Regions from separate parts of the Enterobacter cloacae complex sp. HYC042_NIDB genome, predicted to be linked through region 3. Evidence: predicted binding sites of a transcription regulator. Region 3 holds the regulator's gene; each other region holds the start of a gene.
What was found. Region 3 encodes PhoB, which activates phosphate uptake and scavenging genes when phosphate is short. Its sites were predicted from a motif close to CTGTCATAAAACTGNCNNAT; they were not measured.
Positions count from the first base shown of each region.

Region 1: uvrB (excinuclease ABC subunit UvrB) is a predicted target of PhoB. The motif match lies at 4,045-4,064, and genes of this name have one in related genera.
Region 2: pstS (phosphate ABC transporter substrate-binding protein PstS) is a predicted target of PhoB. The motif match lies at 4,489-4,508, and genes of this name have one in related genera.

Region 1 is NZ_CP109650.1:1,617,539-1,624,598, reverse strand. It holds gene moaA (GTP 3',8-cyclase MoaA) at 1-468, opposite strand, end outside; molybdenum cofactor riboswitch at 456-589, opposite strand; gene yvcK (uridine diphosphate-N-acetylglucosamine-binding protein YvcK) at 815-1,723, shown strand; gene uvrB (excinuclease ABC subunit UvrB) at 1,798-3,813, opposite strand; gene OKF39_RS07700 (ABC transporter ATP-binding protein) at 4,564-5,286, shown strand; gene bioD (dethiobiotin synthase) at 5,249-5,950, opposite strand; gene bioC (malonyl-ACP O-methyltransferase BioC) at 5,943-6,698, opposite strand; gene bioF (8-amino-7-oxononanoate synthase) at 6,682-7,060, opposite strand, start outside.
Region 2 is NZ_CP109650.1:173,634-180,693, forward strand. It holds gene OKF39_RS00810 (fimbrial chaperone) at 42-728, shown strand; gene OKF39_RS00815 (fimbria/pilus outer membrane usher protein) at 746-3,268, shown strand; gene stgD (fimbrial protein StgD) at 3,278-4,351, shown strand; gene pstS (phosphate ABC transporter substrate-binding protein PstS) at 4,597-5,637, shown strand; gene pstC (phosphate ABC transporter permease PstC) at 5,719-6,678, shown strand; gene pstA (phosphate ABC transporter permease PstA) at 6,678-7,060, shown strand, end outside.
Region 3 is NZ_CP109650.1:1,234,321-1,241,380, forward strand. It holds gene sbcC (exonuclease subunit SbcC) at 1-3,006, opposite strand, end outside; gene sbcD (exonuclease subunit SbcD) at 3,003-4,208, opposite strand; gene phoB (phosphate response regulator transcription factor PhoB) at 4,396-5,085, shown strand; gene phoR (phosphate regulon sensor histidine kinase PhoR) at 5,107-6,402, shown strand; gene brnQ (branched-chain amino acid transporter carrier protein BrnQ) at 6,813-7,060, shown strand, end outside.

The sequences.
Region 1 (7,060 bases), 380 kb from region 3:
GAACCCGGCGGTAAACGCCGCATCGATGCCGTCCATCACCTGGCGGAACTTGTCCTGACCGGTAATGGCGTGAAACTGCCGGGCATCAAGGCTGTCCACGCTGACGTTGATCGCGGTTAGGCCAGCGTCGCGCCAGGTGGCCACGTCACGCGCCATGCGGTAACCGTTGGTGGTCACCGCGATCTGGCGGATGCGTTCGTTTTCGCGTACGGCGGCAATGATGTCGGGGAAATCGCGGCGCAGGGAGGGTTCGCCACCGGTCAGACGGACTTTTTCGGTACCGAGCTCAGAGAACGCACGCGTGACGCGGCGCACTTCATCTACGGAGAGAAAGCCATTATTGGTGACGCTGCCCGGCTTGTAGCCATCGGGCAGGCAGTAGGTGCAACGGAAGTTGCACACATCGGTAATCGACAGACGCAAGTAGTAAAACTTACGCGCGAAAGCATCAGTAAGTTGTGAAGCCATGTACACCTTTCCAAATCGGGAGGCACAGTCATTTCTTTCTGTACCCTGGTGGCAAATCCGCCACGGCCAGGGCGCCATATCATTCGACACAGGCGCCAGGGCTAGAGTGTATGTTTTCAGTTTTGAAAACGTGGTTATGGCGATAGTAGCGTGGAAATCGACACTCCGCCATTGTCGCTTTTCGCTATATAATTATGTATATAGCGATTCAGTCCTGCATTTTCGCTACAGAATACCTAAAAACCGCATTTTCGCATTGATATACGTCATTTTGCATTGGGTGAGGCATCGTCTTTTGGGGGTAGTTAGGTTACTGTTACGCGATCGAACGTGATAAGGAATACGTATGCGCAATCGCACTTTTGCGGATCTTGACCGAGTGGTCGCTCTTGGCGGAGGCCACGGCCTGGGCCGCGTCATGTCCTCTTTGTCGTCACTGGGCTCACGGCTGACAGGGATAGTGACAACCACCGACAACGGCGGCTCAACCGGGCGGATCAGGCGGGCTGAAGGCGGCATTGCCTGGGGAGATATGCGCAACTGCCTGAACCAGTTAATTACCGAGCCGAGCGTCGCGTCGGCGATGTTTGAGTACCGTTTTGGCGGCAATGGCGAACTTTCCGGGCATAACCTCGGAAATCTGATGTTAAAGGCGCTGGATCACCTGAGCGTACGGCCTCTGGAAGCCATCAACTTAATCCGTAATCTGCTCAAGGTGGACGCATTCCTGATCCCCATGTCTGAACAACCGGTTGACTTGATGGCAATCGATGCCGAAGGGCATGAAGTTTACGGCGAGGTGAACATTGACCAGCTCCTCCTGCCGCCAACGGAGTTGATGACCTATCCGAGCGTACCCGCCACGCGGGAAGCGGTGGAGGCCATTGGTGAAGCGGATCTTATCCTGATCGGTCCAGGCAGTTTTTATACCAGCCTGATGCCCATTCTGCTGGTAAAAGAGCTGGCGCAGGCGCTGCGTCGCACCCCTGCCCCGATGGTCTATATCGGTAACCTGGGCCGTGAGCTGAGCCCGGCAGCGGCGAGCCTGTCGCTGGCGGACAAGCTGGACCTGATGGAGCAGTACGTCGGTAAGAAAATTATCGACGGTGTCGTGGTTGGGCCAAAAGTGGATGTGACAGGGATTGGCGATCGCGTAGTGGTGCAGGAGCCGCTGGAAGCCAGCGATATTAAATATCGTCACGACCGCCACCTGCTGCGCGAGGCGCTGGAGAAAGCGATTCAGGCGTTGGGTTAGGTTCGCTTTGTGCGGCCTGATGCCCTCACCCCAGCCCTCTCCCACGGGGAGAGGGGGAATACACGCCGCTTTACCTATGATGCCGCGATAAACAGATCCCGCAGCTGATGCAGCTGGTCGCGGATCTGTGCCGCCTCTTCGAACTCCAGGTTCTGGGCGTGCTGCATCATCTGCCCTTCCAGCTCGTGGATTTTCTGCTGCAGCGCCTTCGGCGTCAGTACGACGGTATCTTCTTCCACCACTGAACGTGCCTTGCCGCGGCCTTTCGCTTTGGTCTTCGCAATGTTCTGACCCAGCGCCAGAATATCCACCACCTTCTTGTTCAGCCCCTGCGGCGTAATGCCGTGCTCTTCGTTGTAGCGCTGCTGCTTCTCGCGTCGGCGTTCCGTTTCGCCAATCGCTTTCGCCATCGACGGGGTGATTTTGTCGCCGTACAGAATCGCTTTCCCGTTGACGTTACGCGCGGCGCGGCCAATGGTCTGGATCAGGGAGCGTTCAGAGCGCAGGAAGCCCTCTTTATCGGCGTCCAGAATCGCCACCAGCGAGACTTCCGGCATATCCAGACCTTCTCGCAACAGGTTGATCCCCACCAGCACGTCAAACTCGCCCAGACGCAGATCGCGGATAATCTCCATGCGCTCCACGGTGTCGATATCCGAGTGCAGATAGCGCACCTTCTCACCGTGTTCTTCAAGATACTCGGTCAGGTCTTCCGCCATGCGCTTGGTGAGCGTCGTCACCAGCACGCGCTCGTTGATGGCGGAACGGGCGCGGATCTCAGAGAGCAGATCGTCCACCTGGGTCGCCACCGGGCGCACTTCGATAATCGGATCCAGCAGCCCGGTCGGACGGACCACCTGGTCGATCACCTCATCGCCGGATTTCTCGAGCTCGTAGTTGCCCGGCGTGGCCGACACGTAGATGGTCTGCGGCGCCAGCGCCTCAAACTCTTCAAACTTCATCGGACGGTTATCCAGCGCTGACGGCAGGCGGAAGCCGTACTCCACCAGCGTCTCTTTACGCGCGCGGTCACCGCGGTACATCCCGCCGATCTGCGGGATCGTGACGTGGGATTCGTCGATCACCAGCAGACCGTCGGCCGGAAGGTAGTCAAACAGCGTCGGCGGTGGCTCGCCCGGCCCGCGCCCGGAGAGGAAGCGTGAGTAGTTTTCGATACCCGAGCAGTAGCCCAGCTCGTTCATCATCTCCAGATCGAACTGGGTGCGCTGGCTCAGGCGCTGCTCTTCCAGCAGCTTATTGTTAGCCAGAAGCACCTTACGGCGCTCTGCAAGCTCCTCTTTGATCTCTTCCATCGCCTGCACGATACGCTCTCGTGGCGTCACGTAGTGCGTTTTAGGGTAGATGGTAAAACGCTGTATCACCGACTCAACGTGGCCGGTCAGCGGGTCGAAAAGTGACAAACGCTCAACCTCTTCGTCAAACAGCTCGACGCGCAGCGCCATATCGTCCGATTCCGCCGGGAAGATGTCGATCACCTCACCGCGCACGCGGAACGTCCCGCGCTGGAAGGCCTGGTCATTTCGGGTGTACTGCAGCTCGGCCAGACGGCGCAAAATTGCGCGCTGATCGATGATCATCCCCTGCGTCAGGTGCAGCATCATCTTCAGATAGAGATCCGGATCGCCCAGGCCGTAAATCGCCGAAACAGACGCGACCACAACCACATCGCGTCGCTCAAGCAGCGCCTTGGTCGCCGACAGTCGCATCTGTTCGATGTGTTCGTTCACCGAAGCATCTTTCTCGATGAAGGTATCAGAGCTCGGCACATAGGCTTCCGGCTGGTAGTAATCGTAGTAGGAGACAAAATACTCCACCGCGTTTTCCGGGAAGAACTCTTTCATCTCGCCGTATAGCTGTGCCGCGAGGGTTTTATTGGGTGCAAGCACCATCGTGGGGCGCTGCAGGTCAGCGATCACGTTGGCGACAGTAAACGTTTTGCCCGAGCCGGTTACCCCCAGCAGCGTCTGGTGCGCCAGCCCGTCTTCCAGCCCCTCTTTAAGACGACGGATCGCCTCAGGCTGATCGCCAGAGGGGCGGAAAGCAGAATTCAGTTTGAACGGTTTACTCATGGGCGACGACCTGATGACGTTATAAGCGGCAGGTGAGTAATTTTACTCGTTGTTGCCAGGAATGCCAGTAAAAAACACTGGATGAAAAACCAGTAGCGTGTCAGGATATTTAGCGTAGCGGCGGAGTCATTAGCGCGTTAGCGGACAAAATTTAGGCTCTGACGAGATAAAAAACCAGCCAGGTTGGGTTATCCCCAGAACTTTTTCTTTTTTAACATTTGTCAAGCCAGGTAATGATAGTTTTATGGCAACGAGTGACACTTTCATTACGGTAATTGCTTTTATCTAAGCAATTAAATTTTAAACGATATTTTCTAAAGCCGCGTTTCGCGTCAATTTGGGCGAAAGCCGCGTCTTCTCTCGCTTATCGCGTGTTTTCTAACTCTAATGCACATGGTTATCCACAGGAATAGTGGATAACTGCTTCCAGCCCGTGTAGACCGCCGCTCAGCAAATTCCCGGATTTTCCCACGAGGCGGCAACAAAAAATTTTTATAGCTCTTTTTTGACGATAAACAGTTGAGTCATTCATAACCAACAGATGCGATCCTGCTCACATTTCAGCCATTTTTCGTCCTGCACCACAACTCACCATTCCCGGCACCGTCGATGTGCAAGCCACGCGTTTTTACCCTGCTCTCCTGTGGCTTATTCCTAAAAAAGTCGTTTTTTTAATCGATTTCAGGTTTCTGGCAAGCGTTTTGCAGCTTCACGTCAGGCCTATCCCTACGCATTTTTAAGGAGAGAAAGATGTTGAGTCTGCGTGCAGTGAATCAGTTTTACGGAAGCCAACATACGCTATGGAACGTGGATTTGGATTTTCCGCAAGGGATGTGTACAGGCGTCATAGGCCTGCCGGGGATGGGTAAAACCACCCTGATGAACTGTATTACCGGAAACATCCCCGTCGAAAGCGGCACGATTATCTGGCATGAAGCGGGCGCACCGCCGCGTGATTTGCTCAGCCCGGCACCGGAACAACGTTCAGAGCCGGGAATAGGCTATGTGCCGCAGGACAGGCGTATTTTCTCTCAACTGACGATTGAGGAGAATCTGCATATTGCCATGCGGGCGATGGGGAAACCCGACCCGGCGGCGAAAAGCGACGTATACGATCTGTTCCCGGAACTCTACGCGCGTCGTCAGACGCGGGGCAATGCCCTTTCGCCAGAGGATCAGTATCAGCTCGCTCTGGCGAATGCACTGGTCAACCGCCCACGGATGCTGATTCTGGATGAGCCTACGCATGGGGCAGGACACGGATTTGCCCAGAAGCTGGCGCAGCTGCTGGGGCGCTTAAACCGAGAGTTAGGCATGACGGTGCTGCTGGCGGAGCAACAGCTGTCGTTTATCCGCCGGGTGGCGGATCGGTTTTGCATGCTTTATCGCGGGCGTAACGTGGCTCAGGGCCACGTTAGCGAGCTGAACGATGAGCTCATTGCCCACTGGATGTCGCGGGAAGCAAGACGCTGAGGTCGAGATAACGCCCGGTTTCGGCCTGCTCAGCATCGCCAGCAATCCAGGGGATTTCCCCGAGGAACGGTGCCGGGAGCACGCGCTTGAGGGTCGCCAGATACTCCTGATGCCGCCTGCCCGGCGCAACCACGTCGTTGGCTATCCAGCCTGCCAGCGTCAGCCCTGCCTGCTGAACGGCCTGCGCCGTCAGCATGGCGTGATTGATGCAGCCCAGCTTCACGCCGACGACCAGAATGACCGGAAGCCGCTCGGCCTGCACCCAGTCAGCAAAAGTCTGCGTGTCCGAAAGCGGCGTAAACCAGCCTCCCGCGCCTTCCACCAGCACCCAGTCGGCCTGGCTTTCCAGCGTCCGTAACCCGGCAGACAGCACGGCGAAATCAATCGGACGGCCTTCGTCAGCGCTGATAATGTGCGGCGACGTCGGCTCGGCAAAGGTATAGGGATTCACCGCCGAATAGGCAAGCTCAAGGCTACTGTTATGCTGGAGCGCCAGCGCGTCGGTGTTGCGTAACCCTTCCGCCGTCATCTCGCTGCCGGAAGCCACGGGCTTATATCCGGCGGTGTTTTTTCCGAGCAGTCGTGCCGCCTGCAGCAGCGCAGCGCTGGCAACCGTTTTACCCACTTCCGTATCCGTGCCGGTAACAAAATAACGTTCAGTCACGTTCGATAATCCCATGAAAAAGTTGATAAGAGAGCGGGAAAAGGCCCCGCTGCTGCGGCCAGGCCAGCTCCAGGCGTTGCAACTGCCCCCGGGTCAGCGGTTTTTTCTCCCGCCCGGCGTGCAGGTGCGTGGCGCCGATGCCCTTCAGAGAGCGCATGGCGCTGAACGCGTCGCTAAAATTAAGCGTGATGGTTTGCACCGTGCTGCGACAGCGCCAGCCTGCCAGCGCCTGCGTCACCTGCTCATACGATAAAAAGCGGTTCGCGTGCGGCTGCTCATCCACCGCTTTCCACGCCTGATTCAGCTCCGGCAGCGAACTTTCCAGCAAGGTGGTAAAGGCCACCTTTCCGCCCGGTCGTGCGACGCGATAAAGCTCGCGTAACGCCTGCGGCAGGCTGCTGCACCACTGCACCGCCAGATGGCTCCAGACCAGATCGAACTGCGCGTCCGCCAGCGGGATCGCCTCGATATCCGCCACTACATAGTGGTGCGCCGCCTGCTGCTGGCGCGCCTCGTCCAGCATGGCGGGCGACAGGTCGATGGCCGTCACCTCGCTCCCCGCCTCGCGCCAGTAGCGGCTGTTGCTGCCGGGACCACAGCCGGCGTCCAGCACCTGCGGGAAGCGGTTCTCGCCAAGCGCGGCCAGAAGCCCCTGCGCGCTCTGGCGCTGGAGTTCATCGTGCTGCGAATAGCTCCGCGCGGCCCGGCCAAACGCCGCCGCAACGGCCTGCTTATTCACCGGCATCATGAAGCGCCTCCAGCAGCGTCTGGATATCCTGCGCCTCATGCGCCGCCGTCAGGGTTAAGCGCAGACGCGCGGTGCCCGGCGGAACGGTTGGCGGACGAATGGCCGTTACCCACATCCCCCGCTCGCGCAGCGCCTGGGCCAGCGCCAGAGCGCGGCCGTTTTCGCCGACAATCACGGGCTGGATGGCGCTCTGCGAATCGGGACTCTGGAAGGGAAGCGCCGCCAGTCCCTGACGGAAGCAGGAGATGTGCTCTGCCAGCTGCTGACGGCGTTCATCCCCTTCTGCGCTGCGGATCACCGCCAGCGACGCCGACAGCGCCACGGCCTGCGCCGGGGGCATGCTGGTGCTGTAGATGAGGTGA
Region 2 (7,060 bases), 1.1 Mb from region 3:
ATCCTTTTTGCAGGCTCCTCCACAGGATGTGAGGATAACTGATGTATTTACGGCGTTTGTTGACTCTGTTCATCATGCTCTCTTTTTCATTTTTAACACCCTTGTCGACGGCTGGCGTCATTATTGGCGGAACCCGCGTTGTTTATAGTAGCGATAAATCCGATGCGACAATTAGCATAAAAAATAACGAAGCGACCACGCCTTATCTCATACAGACGTGGGTCGATCCTTTTAAAGGCGATACAGCGTCGAATAAACCTCCTTTTACCGTTATTCCGCCGGTTTCAAGGCTGGAGGCCGGGCAGGAGAAAGTATTGCGCATCATGAAAGTGAAGGGCGAACTGCCTCACGATCGGGAATCGCTGTTCTGGCTCAACATCAAAAATATTCCGCCGTCCAGTTCAAACCCCAATTCGCTCGAAATTGCGATTAAGACGCGGATAAAACTTTTTTGGCGTCCGGCGACCCTGAATATCACGCCTGAACGGGCTGCGGCGAAGGTTAAATGGCGTGTTCAAAACCAGCAGCTCGTGATTGAAAATCCGAGCCCGCTACATATTAACGTTATGAATGTCACCGTCGATAAAAAAGACGTTCCCTTAAACATCATTCCCCCTTTTGACACCGTGCGTTTGCCGCTTCCGGAAGGGATTAACGGCCACGCGCTGGTCTGGCGTTTCGTTAACGATTTTGGGGCAATCAGTCAGGAAATTCACGTCACGCTGTAAACATAGGGATGTTTGATATGGGGTGTTTCCGTTTTTTCATTGCGCTGGCCTCGGGGGTATCTCTCGGCTTTTCAGGCGTGACGCTGGCAAAAGATATCTTTAACCCTGCGCTTCTTGAAATTGACCATCCGGTGGATGTTGATATCCACCAGTTTAACCGCGCCAATACGTTACCTGCGGGCTCTTATAAGGTTGATATTCATGTTAACGATGAGTTTATCGATAGCCGGGAGGTCACCTTTATTGAAGATAAGGCTGGCGATAGGCTGCATCCCTGTTTTAAGCACGTCAGGACGGTGCTTGCGGAGCTCGGGGCTAAGGTGGCGGCGATCGGTTCGCTGGATCGCCTGGACGAAAACGCCTGTGTGGACCCTACCCCGCTGATCCCTGGCGCCACGTGGGCGTTCGATACCGATAAGCTGCTGCTCAACGTCACGCTGCCGCAGATTTACATTGATACCACCGCCCGCGGCACCATCAATCCTGCCCGCTGGGATGAAGGTATTAATGCGTTGATGATGAACTATGACTTTTCCGGCTCCAGCACGTTGCAGTCTGATGATGACGACAATAGCGATTTCTACTATCTGAACCTGCGAAACGGGGCGAACATTGGCGCGTGGCGTTTACGCAATTACAGCACGCTAAATATCATTGACGGTCATTCGGATTACCATTCCATCAGCACCTATGTGCAGCGAAACCTCGCGACGTTACGCAGCCAGATCATGCTGGGTGATACCTGGACCGCGAGCGATGTCTTCGACAGTACCCAGGTGCGCGGCGTGCGCCTTTATACCGATGATGAAATGCTTCCTTCCAGCCTGGCGGGCTTTGCGCCGGTCGTTCGGGGCGTAGCGAAAAGCAATGCGACGGTGATTATTCGGCAGAACGGCTACATCATTTACCAATCTGCCGTGCCGCAGGGACCGTTTGCGCTAAAGGATTTAAACACCACCAGCTCCGGCGGCGACCTGGACGTGACCATCAAAGAAGAAGACGGCAGTGAGCAACACTTCACGCAGCCCTACGCCTCGCTGGCCATCCTCAAGCGTGAAGATCAGACCGACGTCGATATCAGCGCGGGTGAACTGCGCGATCAAAGCGAATTCCAGCCCAACGTTTTTCAGGCGCAGATTCTGCACGGCTTTCCTGCCGGGATAACGGTTTACGGTGGCGTGCAGGCCGCGGAAGCGTATCGCTCGGCAGCGGTGGGGGTCGGCAAAGATATGGGGGCAGTTGGCGCGTTTTCCGTCGATATCACCCAGGCACGAGCGCAATTTACGGACGAGGACTCAGAGGAGTCCGGCCAGTCCTGGCGTTTTCTCTATTCGAAACGGTTTGATGAGACGGATACCACGCTGAGGCTGGTAGGGTATCGCTACTCAACGCAGGGCTACTACACCCTCAATGAATGGGCGTCACGCCAGAACAGTCAGCGCGATTTCTGGGTAACGGGCAACCGACGCAGTCGGCTTGAAGGGTCCTGGACGCAGAATTTCGGCGATGGCATGGGGAACATTTATCTCACGCTGAGCCGCCAGCAGTACTGGAAAACCGACGAAGTTGAACGCCTGGTTCAGCTTGGCTACAGCAATGTCTGGCGGTCGCTTTCCTGGAACCTCTCCTGGAACTACAGCGATTCCATCACCACGGCGCAGAGCGCGGAGTATACAGATAGCGACGATCGAGAAAGCGAACAGGTTTTTATGCTGTCGTTCTCCGTGCCGCTGTCAGCATTGCTGCCGGACAGCTATGTGAGCTACGGCCTCACGCAGAACAACAGCGGAAAAGGAATGCACCAGCTTGGCCTGAACGGTACGGCGCTTGATAACCGTAATCTCTCCTGGAACCTCCAGCAGTCCTGGGATGCGGATGACAGTGTGTACAGCAGCAGCGCGGGGGTGGGATATGACGGAACCTATGGCTCGGTTAACGGCAGCTATGACTACAACCAGGACAGCCAGCGGCTCAACTACGGCGCGCGCGGCGGGATCCTGCTGCATGGCGATGGAGTGACGTTCTCGCAGGAGATGGGCGAAACCGTGGCGCTGATTAAAGCACCCGGTGCAGCCGGTCTGGCAATGGAAAACGGCACCGGTACGGCAACCGACTGGCGAGGCTACACCGTTCAAACGCAGCTTAACGCTTACGATGAAAACCGTGTGGAAATTGAGAGCGGCTATTTTGAAAAAGCGAACGTCGAGCTGGAGAACAGTGTGCTTAACGTCATCCCCACGCGAGGTGCGGTGGTGCGGGCGGAATTTATCACCCACGTTGGCTATCGCGTGCTCTTTGAGGTCACACAGGCCAACGGCAAACCGGTTCCCTTTGGCGCAGTGGCGTCTGCCGAACTGGCGACGGGCAGCGTGTCGGGCATTACCGGCGAGAATGGCGAACTGTATCTTTCGGGCATGCCGGAAGAGGGAACGTTCACGCTGAAGTGGGGGAGTGAAAAGACAAAACCTTGCAAGGTCCATTATCAGTTCCCCAAACCAACGGGTGTTGAACTGGTTCAAACAGCGGTCGTGTGCCAATAGGGAAATGAGATGAAACGACGTATCACTTTTATAGCAGTCGCCATGCTGCTTTTTACCCCTTTTTCCCACGCTGCGACGACAGAAGGCGGGGTGTGTTTCGCCATCGGCGGCACCTATATTTTCAATCTGAATCTTAACGGGGCAGAAATACCGGCAGATAAAAACCAGGCGGGAACCGAGGTGCGCGATCTGACGACCCTGCAATCGCCTTCCCAGTATAAACTGGGATGTAACTGCCTGACCCATTTCACCACCACGTTTCGTAGCGTCTACTTCACCGCGCGTTCGCCCTTAAGCGTTAATACCGTTAAAAATGGATATACCTACTACAGGTTGAACGATCACCTCAGTATTGCGTCCTCTATTCACGTGCTGGGACGTGACTATCTCGCCGTTCCCTTTGAGGCGGAGCCCAACCGGGTGACGTCCGGTATCTACTGTTATACCTCCAGTGTAGAGGGCTCAGAGGCAACGCTTGATACCGGCTCTCAGGTAAAAATATCGTTTTTGATCGACAAGCCCTTTATTGGAAAAATTACCGTTCCGGGTACGACGATTGCCACGCTCTATGGCGGTATCGATGAAGCGTCCTCTCTGGCAAGTACCGAGAAGCTCGCCGAAATAAAAATTGCCGGAGACATCGTGGTACCGCAAAACTGCGAGATTGCGCCGGGTCAGTCGCTGGAAATTGATTTTGGAAAAATTCCCGCCAGCGCGTTTTCAGCCACCAAAGGCGAGGCGGTCGGTAGCCGCAAAATCCGCAAGATGATACAGGTGAAATGTACCGGCATGCTGGATGAGAACATCGTCCGATCCGCTTTCCATGCCGATCCCGTTGACGCTGACGCCACGATGATGAAAGTGAACGGCAATGATGATGTAGGGATCGTTATTTATGATAAATGGGACCGCGTCGTCAACGTCAATGGGGGGAGCATGGAGATGGATATGGGAGCCAACCAGGGGGGCGCCGAAGTTAACTCACTCACCTTCTCTGCTGCCCCGGCCAGCGCGACGGGGAGTATTCCGAAGCCCGGCGCCTTTGAAGCCTGGGCAACCGTGACCTTCGAAATTCAAAATTAATAACAACGGCTGTTTATGACAGCCGTTGTCATATTCACATCTTTGAACCAGGCTTAACGCATCTCAGTGTGACATTATCATGACAGGGATATGATTTTATTTGTATTAAAATCATTACCTTAAATCAAACACGTTGATTGTCATAAAACTGTCATATTTCGTACATTTATCTGTCACCTGTTTGTCCTATTTTGCTCATCGTAGCCACTTAAACAATGATTTACGAAATCCTTGCAGGAGACATTATGAAAGTTATGCGTACCACTGTCGCAACTGTTGTCGCCGCGACCTTATCTCTGAGCGCTTTCTCTGCTTTTGCAGCAGCAAGCCTGACTGGCGCTGGTGCAACCTTCCCTGCGCCGGTGTATGCCAAATGGGCGGATACCTACCAGAAAGAAACCGGTAACAAGGTTAACTATCAGGGTATCGGCTCCTCCGGTGGCGTAAAACAAATTACCGCGAATACCGTTGATTTCGGCGCATCCGACGCTCCGCTGTCTGATGAAAAACTGAATCAGGAAGGCCTGTTCCAGTTCCCGACCGTGATCGGCGGCGTTGTGCTGGCCGTTAACATCCCTGGCCTGAAATCAGGCGAGCTGGTGCTGGACGGCAAAACCCTGGGCGATATCTACCTGGGCAAAATCAAAAAATGGGATGACGAAGCCATCACTAAGCTGAACCCGGGCGTTAAGCTGCCTTCGCAGAACATCGCTGTGGTTCGCCGTGCTGACGGCTCTGGTACCTCCTTCGTGTTCACCAGCTACCTGGCAAAAGTGAACGAAGAGTGGAAATCGAAAGTCGGCTCCGGCTCTACCGTTAACTGGCCAACCGGTCTGGGCGGTAAAGGTAACGACGGCATCGCTGCCTTCGTACAGCGTCTGCCGGGCTCTATCGGTTACGTAGAATACGCTTACGCGAAGCAGAACAACCTGGCTTACACCAAACTGGTTTCTGCTGACGGCAAACCGGTTAGCCCAACTGAAGAGAACTTCGCTAACGCAGCGAAAGGCGCTGACTGGAGCAAATCCTTCGCACAGGATCTGACTAACCAGAAAGGCGACAACGCGTGGCCAATCACTTCTACAACGTTCATTCTGATTCACAAAGATCAGAAGAAACCAGAGCAAGGTACTGAAGTGCTGAAGTTCTTTGACTGGGCATACAAAAACGGCGGCAAACAGGCTAACGACCTGGATTACGCCAGCCTGCCAGACAGCGTGGTTGAGCAGATTCGTGCTGCATGGAAAACCAACGTGAAAGACAGCAGCGGTAAAGCATTGTATTAATTTAGCATTCTGACGAAAATGGCGGGTGGCGCTTGCGCTTACCCGCCGATTTCGTAAACGCGTTTAACAGAAGAGTGATTTATGGCTGCAACCAAGCCTGCATTTAACCCTCCGGGTAAAAAAGGTGACATGATTTTCGGCGCGCTGGTCAAACTGGCTGCGCTGATTGTGCTATTGCTGCTGGGCGGCATTATCGTGTCTCTGATTTTCTCCTCCTGGCCGAGCATTCAGAAATTCGGTTTCTCCTTCCTGTGGACCAAAGAGTGGGACGCGCCGAACGATATCTACGGTGCGCTGGTGCCGATTTACGGTACGCTGGTGACCTCGTTCATCGCCCTGCTGATTGCGGTTCCGGTAAGCTTCGGTATTGCGCTGTTCCTGACGGAACTCGCGCCGGGCTGGCTGCGTCGCCCGCTGGGTATTGCCATCGAACTGCTGGCGGCCATCCCAAGTATCGTATACGGCATGTGGGGCCTGTTTATCTTTGCGCCGCTGTTTGCCACGTACTTCCAGGAGCCGGTAGGTAATGTTCTCTCCGCCGTTCCGTTTGTGGGTGCCCTGTTCTCTGGCCCGGCATTCGGTATCGGTATTCTGGCGGCAGGTGTGATCCTCGCCATCATGATTATTCCGTACATTGCGGCGGTAATGCGCGATGTCTTCGAACAAACCCCGGTGATGATGAAAGAGTCGGCCTACGGCATCGGCTGTACCACCTGGGAAGTTATCTGGCGCATTGTCCTTCCGTTCACCAAAAATGGGGTGATCGGCGGCGTAATGCTGGGCTTAGGTCGCGCGCTGGGTGAAACTATGGCGGTCACCTTTATCATCGGTAACACCTACCAGCTCGACAGCGCTTCACTCTATATGCCGGGTAACAGTATTACCTCCGCGCTGGCAAACGAATTTGCCGAAGCGGAATCCGGGCTTCACGTCGCAGCGCTGATGGAACTGGGTCTGATTCTGTTCGTTATCACCTTCATTGTTCTGGCGATTTCCAAGCTGATGATCCTGCGTCTCGCGAAAAATGAGGGGGCACGCTGATGGCAACTCTCGAAATGCAAAGCACCGCTCAGCTTGCCGAATCCCGCCGCAAAATGCAGGCGAAGCGTCGTTTTAAAAACCGCATTGCGCTGACGCTTTCCATGGCAACGATGGCATTCGGCCTGTTCTGGCTGATCTGGATCCTGATGTCCACCATCACGCGTGGTATTGATGGAATGTCTCTGGCGCTGTTCACCGAGATGACGCCGCCGCCAAATACGGCGGGTGGTGGTCTGGCGAACGCCCTGGCGGGCAGCGGCCTGCTGATCCTGTGGGCGACCGTTTTCGGTACGCCGCTGGGCATCATGGCCGGCATCTACCTGGCCGAGTACGGGCGTAAATCCTGGCTGGCAGAGGTGATTCGCTTCATTAACGACATCCT
Region 3 (7,060 bases):
GGTGGCGTTCAGCGCGTCGAGCGCATCCAGCGCGGTATCCAGCGTTTCACTGTCGAGCGTGCCGAATCCCTCATCCAGGAACAGGGAATCAATCCGCGTTTTGTGACTGACCAGGTCAGAAAGCGCTAACGCCAGCGCAAGGCTGACCAGGAAGCTCTCGCCGCCGGAGAGCGTGCGCGTATCGCGCACCGCATCGGCCTGCCAGGTGTCGACCACTTCCAGCTCCAGCGCCTCGCTGGCCTTACGCTGTAGGAGATAACGGCCGTGCAGGCGGTTAAGCTGCTGGTTTGCGAGCCAGACCAGGTTATCCAGCGTCAGCCCCTGAGCGAACTTGCGGAACTTGTCGCCGGTGCTGGAGCCGATCAGCGCGTTGAGATAGCCCCAGTCGTCGGCCTGGCGCGCGGCCTCTTCAATTTGCAGCATTAACGCCTGCTGATGCTGGCGGTTATCGCTGTCCTGCTTAAGCTGCTGGCGGATCTCGCCCTGATGCGTGGTGTTCTCACGAAGCCGTTGCGCCAGCTGCTGCAGCTGGCTTTGCAGGGTAGACGCATCCGCGTCAAGTTCTTCCGGGCGCAGCGCAAGGTGCGCCTGCAGCTGCTGATTAGCCTGGCCGGAAAGGGCCGCGGCCTGCTGTATCTGGTTTTCCAGCGACTGTTTCAGCTGTTCGAGGCGGCGAATAGCATCGTCATCCAGCAGCGCGGCAAGGAACGCATCCCGATCGGCAAAACAGCTTGCGGAGAGCGCCGCGGTGAACTGCGTCTGCGATTGCTGCAGGCGCTCGCGCTCCAGCGCCTCCTGCTGCTGCAGGGCGGCGAGCTGGCTTTGCAGCGACACGCATTCATTATGGATGTCGCGCCAGTCATCAGGAATGGCCGGCTCAGCCTCTTCGCCGTGTGTTGCCGGAAGCGTGTCGAGCAGCGGCTTCAGCGCGCTCATGCGTTCCTGAAGCACGCCGTGCTGCGTTTGCTTCTCCTGCCAGTGGGCAAATTCCGCTTCGCGGGCATGCAGCCAGTCGGCTTCATTACCCTCTTCGGGAACGCTAAGCGAGAGCGCGAGAAGGGTATGTTCCAGCGCCTGGCGCGTTGCGGTGCGCTGCTGCTGATACTGGCGTTCCTGCGCTTCCTGCTCGTTCAGCTGGTTTTGCAGGTTCAGACGCTGGCTGAGCTGGTAAAGCTGGCGCTCGTAGTGTTCCTGCTCGTTCATCCATGGCGCGATATCCTCCTGAATATTCAAAGCGATATTCAAAGACGCGCACGCCTCCAGCCACGCTTTAGTGAGCGCTTGCTCTTCCTGAGAAAGCATCTGCGCTTCGTCTGTCTCACGCTGGATCTGTTGAGCCAGGGCATTAACCTGTCCCAGTACCAGCAGGCCTTCCTCCTTAAGCGCGGCGACCTCTTTTTCGAGCGCATCACGGCGACGCTGGTTATCCGTCAGCTCAAGCGACCGGTAGGTCTCCACGGCAGGATGCTCGTGGGAGCCGCACAGCGGGCAGGGTTTGCCTGCCTCAAGCCGTGAGCGATAGCTTTCCAGATTTTTAATCGTCGCTTCGCGTTCGCACAGGGCTTTCAGGTCCAGATAGTGCTGCTGTTTCTCTTTGTACTGCTGGCGGCGCAGCGCCAGGATTTCATTGAGCTTGCTCTGCTCCGCCTGGGCTTTCTGCACGCTTTCACCGTTCTGGCTCAGGCGCTTTTGCAGCGGCTGATAGCGGGCATGCAGCGACGTCAGCTGCTGGCGTAGCGTGCGGGACCGGGACTGCTGCTCCATGGCCGCGCTGACCTCATCCGCCGTCAGCGTCAGCGTATTTTCCGGCATCTCAGCCAGCTTCTGACGTAGCTCAGTCATCCGCGCAGCAAGCGCGACGAGCTGACTTTTGTCACGGTTTAGCTGTGAGAACTGGGCGCGCCAGCCGGCAATTTCCTGGCCCAGCAGGCGATAACGCTCATTCTCCGCCAGCCACTGTCCCAGCGCCGTCAGTTCGGCCTGTAGCCGCTCATGGGTACGCAGGGCAGTATTGCGGATCCGCGCGCGCAGTGCGGTTTTGGTCTGTAAGCGAGTATTTACTTCGTTAATTCGCTGCTGGGTTTGCGTCAGACGTGCGGTTTGCTCCTGCTGATGCTCCCAGAGCGGACGAAGCTGGGCGGCGGGCTGGGCAAGCTGGAGTTTTGCCAGTTCCGGCGCCGCGTTCGCCTGCGCCTGTTGCGCCTGCTGCTGCAGGGCGGCAACGCGCTGCTGCTCCCGCACGAGCTCGTCATGACGCGTAAGCCACTGAAAATCTTTCTGTTGGCTTTGCTGCTGGGCCAGCAGGGTTTTCTCTTCGTCAGTAAGTGCCTGCAAACTTTGCTGCAACTGCTGCTGTTGTTCTTCGCTGAGCAGCACGACGCCCGCCGCCTGCGCCTCGCATTTTTCCAGCACGCTGCGGGCGGCTTTGTGTTTCTCAAACACCATCGCGGAAATCTGGCCGTAGATTTCGGTGCCGGTGAGTTCTTCCAGCAGTTCTGCGCGATCGGCCGGTTTGGCATTCAGGAAGGCGGCAAATTGCCCCTGCGAGAGCAGCATTGAACGGGTAAAACGGCCGTAGTCCAGCCCGGTGAGCGCCGCGGTTTGCTCCAGTTTATCCGACACCTTATCGGCCAGAATCTTGCCATCCTCGCAGCGGGCCAGCTCCACGCGCGGTGCCTGCAAGTTCCCGTCCGGCTGGTTGCGCGCCCGGTTCTGGCTCCAGAATGCGCGATAGGCAACGCCTTTCACCTCAAATTCCACTTCCGCCAGGCACTCGGCGGTATCGCGCGTCATCAGATCGTTTTGCGCCTGAGAGACCTTATTCAGGCGCGGGGTTTCGTGGTAGAGCGCCAGGCAGATGGCATCGAGCAGGGTGGTTTTACCCGCGCCGGTTGCGCCAGTGATGGCAAACAGGCCGTTGCTGGCAAAAGGCTCCGCGGTGAAGTCAATTTTCCACTCGCCCTTGAGGGAGTTGAGATTTTTCAGGCGCAGGCTCAGAATTTTCATGCGTTTTCTTCCTCGTCATTGAGGGCGTGCAGAGTATGGCTGAACAGCTCGTTGAGCCTGACGCGCTTTGCATCATCGATCTCTTCCTGCGACAGTCGGCGCTCGAACACCTCTTCTACGCGCAGTTCGCTAAGCGTTTCGCGCTGGGCGCCGAGCAGAATTTTCTCGCGCTGCTCGCGGCTGCGGCGCACCAGCAGCACCTCAACCGGCAACTCTTCGGTCAGCGACTGAATTTTCCGCTGCATAGCGTGCAGGTAGTCATCGGTGGTGATTTCAATACCCAGCCAGACGGGCGGGTTAAGCTCAGCGCCGCGCCACTGCTCAAGCTGGGCGGTGATGGCAGCCAGATCGCCCTTCAGCACCGCCAGCGGCTGGGTGACCGGCACTTCCAGCGTCTCGACGGCGCTGAGTTTGCCCTCATCAAAGCTCACCAGATGCACGGATTTGGCTTTTCCGGTTTCATCGAAGCTGAGCGAAATAGGGGAGCCACAATAGCGGATATGCTCGCAGCCGCCGATGACCTGGGCGCGGTGAATGTGCCCGAGCGCGATGTAGTCCGCGGGCGGGAAGTTTTGCGCCGGAAAGGCGTCCAGCGTACCGATATAGATCTCGCGGACCGCGTCACTTTTGCTGGCCCCGACGGTAGTGAGGTGCCCGGTGGCAATGACCGGAATGGCCTGTTCACCGCGCAGGGCACAGGCTTCCGCGTGCTGCTGGTGATAGTAGTCGGTGATGGCCTGCAATAAATGCTGCTGCTTTTCCGCGCCCGACAGTCCCGCCTGGCTGTGCACGATGTCGCGTGGACGTAAAAAGGGAATCGGGCAAAGTACCGCGCCCGGCGACCCGTCGCGTTTTTTCAGGATCTGCGGCGCGTGCCCGGCGCTGGCGACCACGGTGGTATTGAGAAACGCCAGGATGTCGCGGGATTCATTGAGCGTGGCGACGGAGTCATGGTTTCCGGCGACAATCACCAGATGACAGCCGGTCTGCTGCAGGTTCACCACGAAGCGGTTATACAGTTCACGCGCATAGCTCGGCGGCGAACCGGTATCAAAGATGTCACCCGCCACAATAATGGCATCCACCTCGTGCGCCTGGGCCGTTTCCAGAAGCCAGTTCAGGAACGCTTCATGTTCAGCCGCACGGCTTTTGCTGTAAAAATTTTGACCCAGATGCCAGTCCGAGGTGTGAAGTATGCGCATAGGAGATCCGTGGCGAAAAACGATGCGGGCGATTATAAACTGTCAGGGAAAGGAAAATAACCGCTGTAATAAAACAACAGTTTGCCATTTATAGTGGTACTGTTTTTCATAAATCTGTCATAAATCTGACGCATAATGGCGCCGCATTACAAACTTGTAACTTAAATAAGATAAGACAGGGCAAAGTATGGCGAGACGTATTCTGGTCGTAGAAGATGAAGCTCCAATTCGTGAAATGGTGTGCTTCGTGCTCGAGCAAAATGGCTTCCAGCCGGTTGAAGCGGAAGATTATGACAGCGCGGTGAACCAGCTGAATGAACCCTGGCCCGATCTGATTCTGCTTGACTGGATGTTGCCCGGCGGCTCCGGACTGCAGTTTATCAAACATCTGAAGCGTGAAGCGCTGACCCGCGACATCCCGGTGGTGATGCTCACGGCGCGCGGAGAGGAAGAGGATCGCGTGCGCGGTCTGGAGACCGGCGCGGACGATTACATTACCAAGCCTTTCTCCCCGAAAGAGCTGGTTGCCCGCATTAAGGCCGTCATGCGCCGTATTTCCCCGATGGCGGTGGAAGAGGTGATCGAGATGCAGGGCCTCAGCCTTGACCCAACGTCACACCGCGTGATGACCGGCGAAAATCCCCTCGACATGGGGCCTACCGAATTTAAACTCCTGCACTTCTTTATGACCCATCCGGAACGCGTTTACAGCCGCGAGCAGTTGCTGAATAACGTCTGGGGAACTAACGTGTATGTCGAAGACCGGACGGTTGACGTACATATCCGCCGCCTGCGAAAAGCGCTGGAACTGAGCGGCCACGATCGCATGGTACAGACGGTCCGCGGCACGGGTTATCGTTTCTCGACCCGTTTCTGAATAATGACAGGAGTGTGACGCGTGCTGGAACGTCTGTCATGGAAAAGGCTCGTCTTTGAACTGATCTTATGCTGTATTCCGGCCCTTCTTCTGGGGGCCTTACTTGGGCATCTGCCGTGGTTTCTGCTGGCGGCGGTCACCGGGCTGTTAGCCTGGCATTTCTGGAACCTGCTGCGTCTCTCCTGGTGGCTGTGGGTGGACCGCAGTATGACCCCGCCGCCGGGAAGCGGCAGCTGGGAGCCGCTGCTGTACGGCCTGCACCAGATGCAGATGCGTAATAAAAAGCGTCGCCGCGAGCTGGGAAGCCTGATCAAACGCTTTCGCAGCGGCGCAGAGTCGCTGCCGGATGCGGTGATCCTGACGACAGAAGAAGGAACTATTTTCTGGTGTAACGGGCTTGCGCAACAGCTGCTGGGCCTGCGCTGGCCGGACGACAATGGTCAGAATATCCTTAACCTTCTGCGTTATCCCGAGTTCACGCTGTATCTGAAAAAGCGTGATTTCACCCGTCCCCACAATCTGAAGCTGAATAACGGTCGCCATCTGGAAATCCGCGTGATGCCCTACAGCGATCGCCAGTGGCTGATGGTGGCGCGCGACGTCACCCAGATGCACCAGCTGGAAGGGGCGCGTCGTAACTTCTTCGCCAACGTCAGCCACGAACTACGCACCCCGTTGACCGTGCTGCAGGGCTACCTGGAGATGATGCAGGAGCAAACCCTGGAAGGCGCGCCGCGTGAAAAAGCGCTGCATACGATGCGCGAGCAAACGCACCGTATGGAAGGGCTGGTGAAGCAGCTGCTGACGCTGTCAAAGATTGAAGCGGCGCCTTCTCTTGCGCTGAATGACACCATTGATGTGCCAATGATGCTGCGCGTCGTCGAGCGTGAAGCGCAGACGTTAAGCCATAAAAAACATCAGCTGACCTTTGACGTCGACAACACGCTGAAGGTGCTGGGCAGCGAGGATGAACTGCGTAGCGCCATCTCCAACCTGGTGTACAACGCGGTAAACCATACGCCGGAAGGAACGGATATCGTGGTGCGCTGGCAGCATACGCCGGCAGGCGCCGAGTTTAGCGTTGAGGATAACGGGCCGGGGATCGCCCCGGAGCATATTCCGCGCCTGACCGAGCGCTTCTACCGGGTGGATAAAGCGCGATCGCGGCAGACGGGGGGGAGCGGCCTGGGGCTGGCGATTGTGAAACACGCGGTGAATCACCATGAAAGCCGTCTTGATATCCAGAGTACCCTGGGTAAGGGAACCCGCTTTAGTTTCGTTATTCCGGAACGATTAATTGCCAAAAAGAGCGCCTGACGGCAGGCGTGTTATTTTACCTTTCCACGGGTCAGCCATCGCTGGCCCGTTTGCTTTGCAGTCAAGCGAAACGCGTGTGAATTTTATACGGTTGGCTATTTTTTGTTCGCATGATTAGCCATGGGTTTTTCCTATAATTAGCGCATTGTTCTGGTGTGCGTTTTCATACTGGCATATTGTTCTGGTTTTGCGATCCCTCCTTGCCTTTAAACGTTATAAGCGTTTAAATTGCCCCCCAGATACTGTCAGACCGACTGTATTTGCGTGGTAAATCGAAAAACTATTCTTCTCCACGCCAGGACGGGAGCATTTCCCGCTGAAATTGAGCAAATTTTCGGCTGTATCGTCCCGTCAGGGAAATCGAAAAATCTCAACGTTTTCAACACCACATCCACAGGCAGTAAGGTTTTATGACCCATCACTTAAAATCGCGTGACATTATCGCGCTGGGCTTTATGACATTTGCGCTGTTCGTTGGCGCAGGCAACATCATTTTCCCTCCAATGGTTGGCTTACAGGCGGGTGAACACGTCTGGACCGCCGCGTTCGGTTTCCTGATTACGGCCGTGGGTCTGCCGGTACTGACCGTTATCGCACTGGCGAAAGTCGGTGGCGGCGTGGATAGCCTTAGCACCCCGATTGGCAAAGTGGCTGGCGT